2 regions of the Bradyrhizobium sp. ORS 86 genome follow, and region 1 is predicted to be linked to the other one. Evidence: predicted binding sites of a transcription regulator. Region 1 holds the regulator's gene; the other holds the start of a gene.
The links. Region 1 encodes PhoB, which activates phosphate uptake and scavenging genes when phosphate is short. Its sites were predicted from a motif close to TGTCATNNANCTGTCAT; they were not measured.
Positions count from the first base shown of each region.

Region 2: a site for PhoB is predicted at 3,188-3,204, ahead of phnF (phosphonate metabolism transcriptional regulator PhnF). Genes of this name have one in related genera too.

Region 1 covers NZ_CP120699.1:7,337,221-7,343,161, reverse strand. The annotation lists gene pstC (phosphate ABC transporter permease subunit PstC) at 1-26, shown strand, start outside; gene pstA (phosphate ABC transporter permease PstA) at 31-876, shown strand; gene pstB (phosphate ABC transporter ATP-binding protein PstB) at 873-1,691, shown strand; gene phoU (phosphate signaling complex protein PhoU) at 1,703-2,422, shown strand; gene phoB (phosphate regulon transcriptional regulator PhoB) at 2,481-3,191, shown strand; gene P6U25_RS33955 (GcrA family cell cycle regulator) at 3,415-3,927, opposite strand; gene P6U25_RS33950 (aspartate aminotransferase family protein) at 4,412-5,620, shown strand; gene argF (ornithine carbamoyltransferase) at 5,620-5,941, shown strand, end outside.
Region 2 covers NZ_CP120699.1:5,844,290-5,850,230, reverse strand. The annotation lists gene phnD (phosphonate ABC transporter substrate-binding protein) at 1-243, shown strand, start outside; gene phnE (phosphonate ABC transporter, permease protein PhnE) at 321-1,205, shown strand; gene phnE (phosphonate ABC transporter, permease protein PhnE) at 1,202-2,050, shown strand; gene phnF (phosphonate metabolism transcriptional regulator PhnF) at 2,434-3,159, opposite strand; gene phnG (phosphonate C-P lyase system protein PhnG) at 3,264-3,725, shown strand; gene phnH (phosphonate C-P lyase system protein PhnH) at 3,730-4,338, shown strand; gene P6U25_RS26935 (carbon-phosphorus lyase complex subunit PhnI) at 4,342-5,445, shown strand; gene P6U25_RS26930 (alpha-D-ribose 1-methylphosphonate 5-phosphate C-P-lyase PhnJ) at 5,442-5,941, shown strand, end outside.

The DNA.
Region 1 (5,941 bases):
GTCTGGAAAAGAAGGCGGGGAAGTGACGCCATGAACCCGATCTACAAATCCCGCCGCCGCAGCGACATCGTCGTCCGCGCTCTCTGCGTCAGCGCCGCGCTATTCGGCGTCACCTGGCTGGCGCTGATCCTGCTCACGCTGCTCTACAACGGCGTCGCAGGGCTGAGCGTGCAGCTCTTCACCCAGAACACCCCGCCGCCTGGCTCGACCGAAGGCGGTCTGCTCAACGCCATCGTCGGTTCGATCATCATGACCGTGATCGGGGTCGGTATCGGCGCGCCGCTTGGCCTGTTCGCCGGCACCTATCTTGCCGAGTACGGTAGACATGACAAACTCACCTCGGTGATCCGCTTCATCAACGATATCCTGCTCAGCGCGCCGTCGATTATCATCGGCCTGTTCATCTATGGCGCCGTGGTGGTGCCGATGCGCGGCTTCTCGGCGATCGCCGGCTCCCTGGCCCTCGCGGTGATCGTGATCCCGGTCGTGCTGCGCACCACCGAGGACATGCTGCTGCTGGTGCCTAATCCGCTGCGCGAGGCGGCAAGCGCGCTCGGCCTGCCGCGTTCGCTGGTCATCAAGCGGATCGCCTATCGTGCCGCCCGATCGGGTCTGATCACCGGTGTGTTGCTGGCCACCGCCCGCGTCGCGGGTGAAACCGCGCCGCTGCTGTTCACCGCGCTCTCGAACCAGTTCTTCAGCCTGAACCTGACCAGCACGATGGCCAATCTCCCGGTGACCATCAACAACTTCGTGCAGAGCCCCTATGCCTACTGGAAGGAGTTGGCCTGGAGCGGTGCACTGCTCATCACCTTCACCGTGCTCGCGCTCAATATCGGCGCGCGCATCCTAGGTGCCGAAAGGGCCGCAAAATGACCGAGCTTTCCGTTTCGATGACTGCCGCGAGCCACGTCCCCCAGGTGCCGCTTCCAGAGGCGCCGCCGAAAGTGACGGTGCGCAACCTCAACTTCTATTACGGCGAGCACCACGCGCTGAAGAACATCAACCTGACGCTCGGTACCAACCGCGTCACGGCGTTCATCGGCCCGTCGGGCTGCGGCAAGTCGACCCTGCTGCGCATCTTCAACCGGATGTATGATCTCTATCCGGGTCAGCGCGCCGTCGGCCAGTTGATGCTGGACCAGACCAACATCCTCGACCCCAAGCTCGACCTCAACCTGTTGCGCGCGCGGGTCGGCATGGTGTTCCAGAAACCGACGCCGTTCCCGATGACGATCTATGAGAACATCGCCTTCGGCATCCGCCTCTATGAGAAGATCTCGAAGTCCGAGATGGACGACCGGGTCGAAAAGGCGCTGCGCGGCGGCGCGCTGTGGAACGAGGTCAAGGACAAGCTGAACGCCTCGGGCCTCTCGCTGTCCGGCGGCCAGCAGCAGCGCCTGTGCATCGCGCGCACCGTCGCGGTGCGACCCGAGGTGATCCTGTTCGACGAGCCGTGCTCGGCGCTCGATCCGATCTCGACCGCCAAGGTCGAGGAGCTGATCCAGGAACTGTCCGAGGACTACACGATCGCGATCGTTACCCACAACATGCAGCAGGCGGCGCGCGTCTCCGACAAGACCGCCTTCATGTATCTTGGCGAACTGATCGAGTTCGACGACACCAACAAGATCTTCACCTCGCCGAGTGATCGACGCACCCAGGACTACATCACCGGCCGGTTCGGCTGAGGAGACAAGCGATGGTTTCTGAACATACCGCCAAGGCATTCGACAGCGACCTGCAGGAACTCACCCGCCTGGTCGCCGAGATGGGCGGCCTCGTCGAGCGCATGATCACCGAGTCCGTCGATGCGCTGATCCGCCGCGACGTCGCGCTCGGCAAGCGCGTCGTCGCCGCCGACGTCGAGATCGACAGCCTGCAGCGCATCATCGAGGAGCGCGCGGTGCTGACGATTGCGCGCCGCCAGCCGATGGCGATCGACCTGCGCGAGATCGTCAGCGCAATGCGGGTGGCGACCGACCTCGAACGGATCGGCGACCTTGCCAAGAACATGGGCAAGCGGGTCGCGGCGCTGGAGAGCGATTTCCAGCCGCTGAAGCTGATCCGCGGCCTGGAGCACATGACCGACTTGGTGCTGTCGCAAGTCAAGTCGGTGCTCGACGCCTACGCCGCACACGATTTGCCGGCCGCGATGGCGGTCTGGAAGGGCGACGAGGAGGTCGACGCGATCTGCACCTCGCTGTTCCGCGAGTTGCTCACCTACATGATGGAGGATCCGCGCAACATCTCGTTCTGCATCCATCTGATGTTCTGTGCCAAGAACATCGAGCGGATCGGCGACCATGCCACCAACATCGCCGAAACCGTGTTCTACATGATCGAAGGCCAGCAGATCACCGACAAGCGCCCGAAGGGTGACATGACCACCTTTGCCACCACAGTGCCGGGCAACGGCTAGCTGAAGGTGCTGGTTCGCGTTCGGGCAACGGATCAACACAGAGAAAGACCATAGACCGATGAGCGCACGCATTCTGGTAGTCGAAGACGAGGAAGCGCTGACGACGTTGTTGCGCTACAACCTCGACGCGGAAGGCTACGACGTCGAGACGGTCGGGCGCGGCGACGATGCCGACACAAGGCTGAAGGAGCGTGTTCCCGATCTCGTGGTGCTTGACTGGATGCTGCCCGGCCTCTCCGGCATCGAGCTGTGCCGCCGCCTGCGGGCGCGACCCGAGACCAAGCAGCTTCCGATCATCATGCTGACGGCGCGCGGCGAGGAGAGCGAGCGGGTGCGAGGCCTCGCCACCGGCGCCGACGATTACATCGTCAAGCCGTTCTCGGTGCCGGAGCTGCTGGCGCGCGTGAGGGGCCTGTTGCGCCGCGCGAGCCCTGAGCGGCTCGCGACCGTGCTGACTTACGGCGATATCGAGCTCGACCGCGAGAAGCGTCGCGTCGCGCGCTCCGGCCGGCCGATCGATCTCGGGCCTACCGAGTATCGCCTGCTCGAGTTCTTCCTCGAGCATCCCGGCCGCGTGTTCAGCCGCGAGCAACTCCTCGACAGCGTCTGGGGCCGCGACATCTATATCGACGAGCGGACTGTCGACGTGCACATCGGCCGCTTGCGCAAGCTGCTCAATCCCGGCCGCGAGCAGGATCCGATCCGCACCGTGCGCGGTGCCGGCTATGCGCTCGACGACCGCTTCGCCAAGGCGGAGCCGCAGCCGTAAGGCGCGGCAGCAAATAACCACAGCGTCGTCCCGGCAAAAGCCGCGACCCATAACCCCGAATGCAAATTGTTGCGCGAAGTTGGAACGACGAGTCCCGTTCACAACACAAGCCGCAGCGTATGGGGCCCGGCCTGCGGCAGGACGACGCTGGTGACGTAGAGGTGGTCCCTTCACAAAAAAATCCCCGCTTGCGCGGGGATTTTGTTTCCACGGCCTATGCTACTCACCGGGTCGGCGGCTTGTTGGCGGGCCTGCGCCGGTCGGCAGCCGGCTGGTAGGCGATGCGCGAGTGGTGCGCGCAATAGGGCAGGCCGGTGAGCGCCTTGCCGCCGCAGAAGAAGAATTCGGGGCTCGAGGGGTCGCCGACTGGCCAGTGGCAGGTCGCCTCGTTCAGCTCGAGCAGCGACAGCCGTTGGCTCATCGGCACCACATTGTCGTAGGCGACCGGATCCGGCTCCAGCTCGACCTCGAAGGCGTGGGCGAGCGCGGTGTTGCCGCGCGAGACCGGACGCGCCACCCGCATCATGTGTTGGGCGGGACGGGCCTTGCGCTGTCGCGGGGCAGCGGTGGAAGGGGCCTTGGCACGGCCGGACAGGCCAAGCCGATGCACTTTGCCGATCACGGCGTTTCGCGTCACATTGCCGAGTTCCGCCGCAATCTGGCTGGCCGACAGGCCCGCCTCCCAGAGCTTCTTGAGCTGCTCGACGCGATCATCGGACCAGGTCAATACCGTCATCGCATTCTTCCCTTCGCCTTGCGCCGGCCAGTCATCGGAGCGGCGCTGCGAGCCAAATCTGACAAATATCCCTGCGGTCAGAATCCCTTAGCCCTCGCCGGACGCGGTTTTGCGCCCGAACGTGTACGCAGAACGAAAGCTACTTAGAGGGTCCAGTACTGCCGCACGAGATGTCGTATCCGACAGTCCAAACGCTACAATATGGCGTGACTCTGGCGCAAGAGTCCGCGGCAGCGCGTCCACATGTTCCGACACTTATGCATTGCAATGAGGCTTTTCCACCTCACCGGAATGCTCCGGATTGCGCGCGTTTCGCACTGCAGGAAGGCCACTTCGTAGCGATTGACAGAGACTGCCCGCAGCATACAATGCCCGCCACGTGCCGCCCGAAAAGGCGGCACGTTTTGTTTTCCGAAGCTGGCCGTTGCTGCGCTGGCGTCAAGGCACGCGGCAATTGTCGGCCTCAAACCCGTCAGTGATTGCCATGACCAACAGCGCCACGTCGCATCTGCTTCCCGTCTTCGCCAGGGTCGATCTCGGCTTCGAGCGCGGTGAGGGCGCTTGGCTCATCGCAACCAACGGCGACCGCTATCTCGATTTCACCTCGGGCGTCGCGGTGAACGCGCTCGGGCATGCGCATCCGCATCTGGTCAGGGCGCTCCAGGAACAGGCGACCAAGCTCTGGCACATGTCGAACCTGTTCAAGAGCCCGGACGGCGAGGCGCTCGCCGCGCGGCTCTGCGAGCAGAGCTTTGCCGACTACGTATTCTTCTGCAATTCCGGCGCGGAAGCGACGGAAGGCGTGATCAAGCTGGTTCGCCATTATCACTTCTCCAAGGGACATCCCGAGCGCTACCGCATCGTCACCTTCGAAGGCGCGTTCCACGGTCGCACGCTCGGAACGCTCGCCGCCACCGGTTCCGCCAAATATCTGGAGGGCTTCGGTCCGCCGATGGACGGCTTCGACCAGGTTCCGCACGGCGACATCGAGGCCGTGAAGAAGGCGATCGGACCGCACACCGCCGGCATCCTGATCGAGCCGGTGCAGGGCGAGGGCGGCGTGCGCTCGGCCCCGCAAGCCTTCTTCAAGGCGCTGCGCCAGCTCTGCGACGAGCACGGCCTGCTGCTTGCATTCGACGAGGTGCAGACCGGCATGGGCCGCACCGGCGAATTGTTCGCCTACAAGCGCGTCGGCGTGACGCCCGACGTGATGTCGCTCGCGAAGGCGCTCGGCGGCGGGTTCCCGATCGGCGCGGTGTTGGCGAGCGCAAAGGCTGCGGCCGGCATGGCACCGGGCTCGCACGGTTCGACCTTCGGCGGCAATCCGCTGGCGGTGGCGGCGGCCAATGCCGTGCTCGACGTGATGCTCAAACCCGGCTTTTTCGATCACGTGCAGAGGATGTCGCTGCTGCTCAAGCAGAAGCTTGCTTCGGTCGTCGATCGCTATCCCGGCGTGATTTCGGACGTGCGCGGCGAAGGCCTGTTGATCGGTGTTAAGGCCGTGGTGCCCTCGGGCGACCTCGTCACCGCGCTGCGCGAGCAGAAGCTGCTCACCGTCGGCGCCGGCGACAATGTCGTGCGATTCCTCGCGCCCCTGATCGTGACCGAGGCCGAAATCGACCAGGCCATCGGAAGTCTCGAGCGCGCCTGCTCCGCGCTGTCGGCGGCGCAGCCGAAGAAGGCGGCCGGATGATGAGCAAGCCGGTCCGCCACTTCCTCGACATCAACGAATTGCCGCTCGGCGAGTTGCGCAACATGCTCTCGGCCGGTGCCGCCATGAAGGCGAAGCTGAAGGCCCATGAGAAGGGCAAGAAGCCGCTCGAAGGCAAGACGCTGGCGATGATCTTCGAGCGTCCATCGACCCGTACGCGGGTCTCGTTCGACGTCGGCATGCGCCAGCTCGGCGGTGAATCGATCATGCTGACCGGCGCCGAGATGCAGCTCGGCCGCGGCGAGACCATCGCCGACACCGCGCGCGTGCTGTCGCGCTATGTCGATGCGATCATGATCCGCA
Region 2 (5,941 bases), 1.5 Mb from region 1:
CGCATCATTTCGAAGTCCGACCTCATCATCAACTCGCCCTATGCCTACCTCCGCGACCTGCCCGACGACATGAAGGCCGCGATTAAGCAGGCGTTCCTCGATGCCGACAAGAAGGATCCGGAGGCCTTCAAGAAGCTGTCCGACGGCAAGAACCGTCCGTGGCAATCGATCACCAATGCCGACTATGACAAGACCATCGAGCTGATCAAGTTCGTGGATAACCTGCGCAAGAAGGCGTCCTGATCGCGCGCGCATTGAACTGGGCCGGGTTCTATGACCCGGCCCTTTTTCCATTACTTTCTCGAGCAGATTGGCCCGCGATGGCGACCGCCGTATCCGTCCTCCCAGCCCAGCAACTGGCGGCGCTGAACGATGCCTATCGCAAGGCAATCGCTCGCAAGCGGCTGAAGGCGACGCTGGCGGTCGCGGTGTTCTGTGCGGCGCTTCTGATCGCGGCGCTCGGCGCGGAAGTGAATCTACGCACGCTGTTCACCTATTTCGGCAACTTCGTCAGCTATTTCGATCGCATCCTCACCCTCGATTCCGGCGGGCGGGTGTGGACCAATCCGGCCGAGTGGCTCTGGGGCTGGAAGAAGTGGCTGAAGCTGCTCGGCGAGACGCTTTTGATCAGCTATGTCGGCACGCTGATCGGCGCCGTGCTCGCCTTCGCTCTGAACTTCTTCGCGGCCGAGAACACGTCGCCGTCGCCGTGGCTACGGTTCGGAGTGCGCCGCCTGCTGGAATTCGCCCGCACGGTGCCTGGCATCGTGTTCGCGCTGATCTTCGTGATCGCCTTCGGCTTAGGGCCGATGGCCGGCGTGCTGGCGATCGCGATCCACTCCACCGGTGCGCTCGGCAAATTATTCGCCGAGATCGTTGAGAATGCCGACATGAAACCGGTCGAGGGCATCCGCTCCACCGGCGCGAGCTGGCTGTCGTGCATGCGTTTTGCCGTGCTGCCCCAGGTCGTGGCCGGCTACGCCAGCTATGCGCTGCTGCGGTTCGAGATCAACGTCCGCGAGGCCTCGGTCATGGGCTTCGTCGGCGCCGGCGGCATTGGCCAGGAGCTCGTGGTCGCGATCCGCAAGTTCTACTATTCCGATGTCAGCGCCATCCTCGTGATGATCATCGTCACGGTGTTCATCATCGACATCTCGACCGGTTGGCTGCGCGCCCGGCTGTTCGGCAAGGAGGCGCGCCGATGAGCCAATTGCCGACGCCCAATACCTGCGAGCTGCGGGCGAAATATCCCGACGTCTTCGAGCGGCCCGCCTCGGCGCGGCTGGCGACGCCGGCGGTGATCGCGGCCGCGCTGGCGATCTTCGTGTTCGGCCTCGTCGATCTCGATTTCTCGCCGGCAAAGCTGGTTGGCGGCATCAGTCAGCTCGGCTGGATCACCATGATGATGATCCCGCCCAATCCCGGCTCGTCCTTTCCGCTCTACATGCAGGCGCTCGGCGAGACGTTGTCGATCGCGCTGCTTGGCACCACGCTTGCGGCAGTGATGGCGCTGCCGGTCAGCCTGCTGGCGGCGCGCAACATCATCCCGTCGAACCTGATCCGCTTTCCGGTGCGCCGGTTCCTGGATTCGCTCCGCGGCGTCGATACGCTGATCTGGGCGCTGGTCTGGATCAACGTCGTCGGTCTCGGCCCGTTTGCCGGCGTGCTGGCGATCGCGGTGTCGGATTTCGGTGCATTCGGCAAGCTGTTCTCCGAGGCGATCGAGGTGGCCGATCGCAAGCAGGTCGAGGGCGTCAGGGCCTCCGGCGGCCATGCGCTGCATGAAATTCGCTTCGGCCTGCTGCCGCAGGTGCTGCCGGTCATCGCAGGCCAGGTGCTCTATTTCATCGAGTCGAACACCCGCTCGGCCACCATCATCGGCATCGTCGGCGCCGGCGGCATCGGCCTGCAGCTCGCTGAGCAGATCCGCGTGCTGGAGTGGCAAAAGGTGTCGTTCCTGATCCTGACGATCCTGATCGCGGTCGCCGCGATCGACTTCATCTCCAGCAAGCTTCGCTTCGCCATCATCGGGCGGAGAGCGGTGGCTTAATTCTCTGTTGCCTCTCCCCGCGCGCGGCAGGGCAATCGCATATGCCGCCTTGGGCGGCTGCGCACGTCCTCGGCCTCGTGGTTCGAGACGCGCCGCAAGCGGCGCTCCTCACCATGAGGGTCTACTATTGCGCCGCAAAACCGGACGTCATCCTGAGGAGCCCGCCAAAGGCGGGCGTCTCGAAGGATAGACCACAGGGCGTTTTTCTTCCAAATGCAATTGCCCTACCGCGCGCGGGGAGGGGCCGGAATTTTCGCGTAGCGCAAATTCCGGGTGAGGGGGTTCTCCGCGCACCCTCAACTCTCGCATTTGCGGAGGGGGCCCTCACCCCAACCCTCTCCCCGCAAGAGCGGGGCGAGGGAGAGCAGGGACCTCGTAACGTCTCAACCATTCTCGACCAGGAACTCGACCCGCTCGGCGGCGAAGCGCGAGCGCTTGGTGACGAGCGGCTTGTCCGCGGTGTCGACGTCAGTGGCATCGACGACGAGCACCGCATGGCCCAGCGCGAGATTGAGCCGCGCGGCGTCGGTGGCATCGACGATCGCTCCGGTGATCCGGGTCGAGGAACGCCGGTAGTCCTTCACGCCGTAATGCGCCAGCAGCTTCGTCATGGAGCGGACGTTGGCAAACACGCTGCCGGCGTCGGGAAAGCGTTCGGCCGACAGCCAGGTGGTGGAGACGCAGATCGGGGTGCGGTCGGCGAGCCGGACCGACTCGATCCGGACCAGTGCGGCGCCGATCTTCAAGCCTAGCTCGCGAGCGATCTCGCGGGTGGCGACGTCGTCACGGGCGTCGATCAACTGGCCGCGCGGTTCGTGTCCGCCGGCGCCGACTATCTCGGAAAATCGGGTGCGGGAGCGCAGCGGATAAGCGAGGCGCTGCGCCTCGACATAGGTGCCGCTGCCGCGCTCGGCGCGCACCAGGCCGCGTTCCGCCAGCGCCGCCAGCGCACGCCGCACGGTGTGGCGGTTGACGCGGTAGGTCTCGGCAATCTCCATCTCGCCCGGCAGCTTTTCGCCCGCGACGAAGCGGCCGTCAGCGATGCCGCGTTCGATGCCGTCGGCGACCTGCCGCCACAAGGCGACGCCGGAACTTTCCTGCATGCTCATGGCGCCGTGATAGCAGAAATCTTCAGTTTGTCACGAAACAGTCATGGCGCTCCGCTATCAAGTTGTCTATTAACATAGACAACTTGAATCGGGCAAGGTTTCTCATGGCTTCGACCGGACCGAACAGCAAACAAGCGCAGCGCAAGGCCGCGATGGCGGTGCTGGCGCATTCCGGCGCCGCCGCGATCGCCGAGCGAATGCGTGAGATCGCGATGCCTGCGCATGAAAATCTTCGCGAGCCCGAGAACGGCCTTGTGATGCTGCGCGGCCGGGTCGGCGGCGACGGCGCGCCGTTCAATCTCGGCGAGGCGACGGTGTCGCGCGCCGTGGTGCGGCTTGCGACCGGGGAAGTCGGTTTCGGCTACACGCTCGGCCGCGACGCACAAAAGGCGCAGATGATCGCGCTGTGCGACGCCATGGTGCAATCGGCGGCGTTGTCCGGTGCGGTGGAGGCGAAGGTGATTGCGCCGCTGCGCGCGGCGATCGACGCTGAACGCGGCCGCAAGGCCGCCGAGACCGCGGCCACGCGAGTCGATTTCTACACGATGGTGCGCGGGGAGGGATGATGCGATGACGACGGTTGCCGAATTGCCCGCAGGTTTTGCCGACAAGGTGCTGTCGGCGCAGTCGACGTTCCGCTCGGTGATGGACGCGATGGCGCGCCCGGGCAGCATCCAGCGCGTCACGGCGAGTGCAGGGACGCCCGCCGGGGTGATGCGCGGCACGGCTGCGGTCGCGCTGACACTGTTCGATCACGACACGCCGATCTGGCTCGATGGTGCGATGTCGGCGACACCAGACGTCGCGCGATGGCTCAAGTTTCACACCAGCGCGCCGGTGATCGCGGATCCCTCCGTCGCCAGTTTCGCGCTGATCGGCGACGCCGCGAACCTGCCGGCGCTCGATCGCTTCGCGTTCGGCAGCAGCGAGTATCCGGATCGCTCGACCACGCTGATCCTACAGGTGGACAGCTTGACGCAGGGACCGGCCTTCGAACTGAAGGGCCCGGGCATCGACGGCACCGCGCTGCTGCAAGCGATGATCCAGCCGCGCGACCTGTTCGGAAGACTTTCGATCAACGAAGCCCTGTTCCCGCGCGGCATCGACGTCGTGTTGGTTCATGACGATGCGATTGTCGCGATCCCGCGCACTACGCGATTGGTCGCAAGTGGAGTGTAAGCCATGTACGTAGCCGTCAAGGGAGGCGAACGCGCCATCGAGAACGCCCACCGCCTGCTCGCGCATGAGCGGCGTGGCGACCGCGATGTACCGGAAGTGTCGCTGGCGCAGATCGCCGAGCAGCTTTCGCTCGGCGTCGATCGCGTTATGACCGAAGGCTCGCTCTACGATCGCGAGCTCGCGGCGCTGGCGATCAAGCAGGCGCGCGGCGACATGATCGAGGCGATCTTCCTGGTCCGCGCGTTCCGTGCCACGCTGCCGCGCTTCGGCGCGACCGAGCCGGTGAATACCGGCGAGATGCAGGTGCGTCGCCGGATCTCCTCGACCTTCAAGGACATTCCGGGCGGCCAGATCCTGGGGCCCACCTTCGACTACACCCACCGGCTGCTCGATCCGCAGCTTGCCGAGGGTTTGGTGCCGGAGCAGCCGCTGACGGCGGAGGCGTCGCAGGCCGCGACGCCGCGCGTGACCGACATTCTCGGCCGTGACGGCCTGATCGAAAGCTCGCCGCAGGCGGACGCTGACGCACCGGTCGGCGACCTCACCCGCGAGCCGCTGAACTTTCCGGCTGATCGCGACCTGCGGCTGCAGAATCTCGCGCGCGGCGATGAGGGCTTCCTGCTCGCGCTCGGCTATTCGACGCAGCGCGGCTATGGCCGCAACCATCCGTTCGCCGGCGAGATCCGCTTCGGCGACGTCGAGGTCGAGTTCTTCGCTGAGGATGCAGGCTTCGCCGTGCCGCTCGGCTCGATCGAGCTGACCGAATGTCAGATGGTCAATCAGTTCAAGGGCTCGGCGACCGAGGCGCCATGCTTCACTCGCGGCTATGGCCTGGCGTTCGGACAGAGCGAGCGCAAGACGATGTCGATGGCGCTGGTCGATCGCGCGCTTCGCGCACGCGAGCTTGACGAGGAGGTGAGCTCACCAGCGCAGGACGAGGAGTTCGTGATGTCGCACTCCGACAATGTTCAGGCGACCGGCTTCGTCGAACATCTGAAGCTGCCGCATTATGTCGACTTCCAGTCCGAGCTCGGCCTGTTGCGCAAGCTGCGGCAGGAATTCGCCGAGGCGAACCATTCGCCCGAAATGCGGGAGGCCGCGGAATGAACGCGCCGACTTACAACTTCGCCTATCTCGATGAACAGACCAAGCGGATGATCCGCCGTGCGATCCTCAAGGCGATCGCGATTCCCGGCTATCAGGTGCCGTTCGCGAGCCGCGAGATGCCGATGCCCTATGGCTGGGGCACCGGCGGCGTGCAGGTGACCGCAGCGATCCTCGGGCCTGACGACGTGTTGAAGGTGATCGACCAGGGTTCGGACGACACCACCAACGCGATCTCGATCCGCAAGTTCTTCGGCAAGACCGCGGGTGTGGCGACCACGACCTCGACCACGGAGGCGACCGTGATCCAAACCCGCCACCGAATTCCCGAGGCGCCGCTGCATGCGGGGCAGGTGCTGGTCTATCAGGTGCCGATCCCGGAGCCGCTACGGTTCCTCGAGCCGCGTGAGACCGAGACGCGGCGCATGCATGCGCTCGCCGAATACGGACTGATGCATGTAAAACTCTATGAGGACATCGCGCGGTTCGGCCACATCGC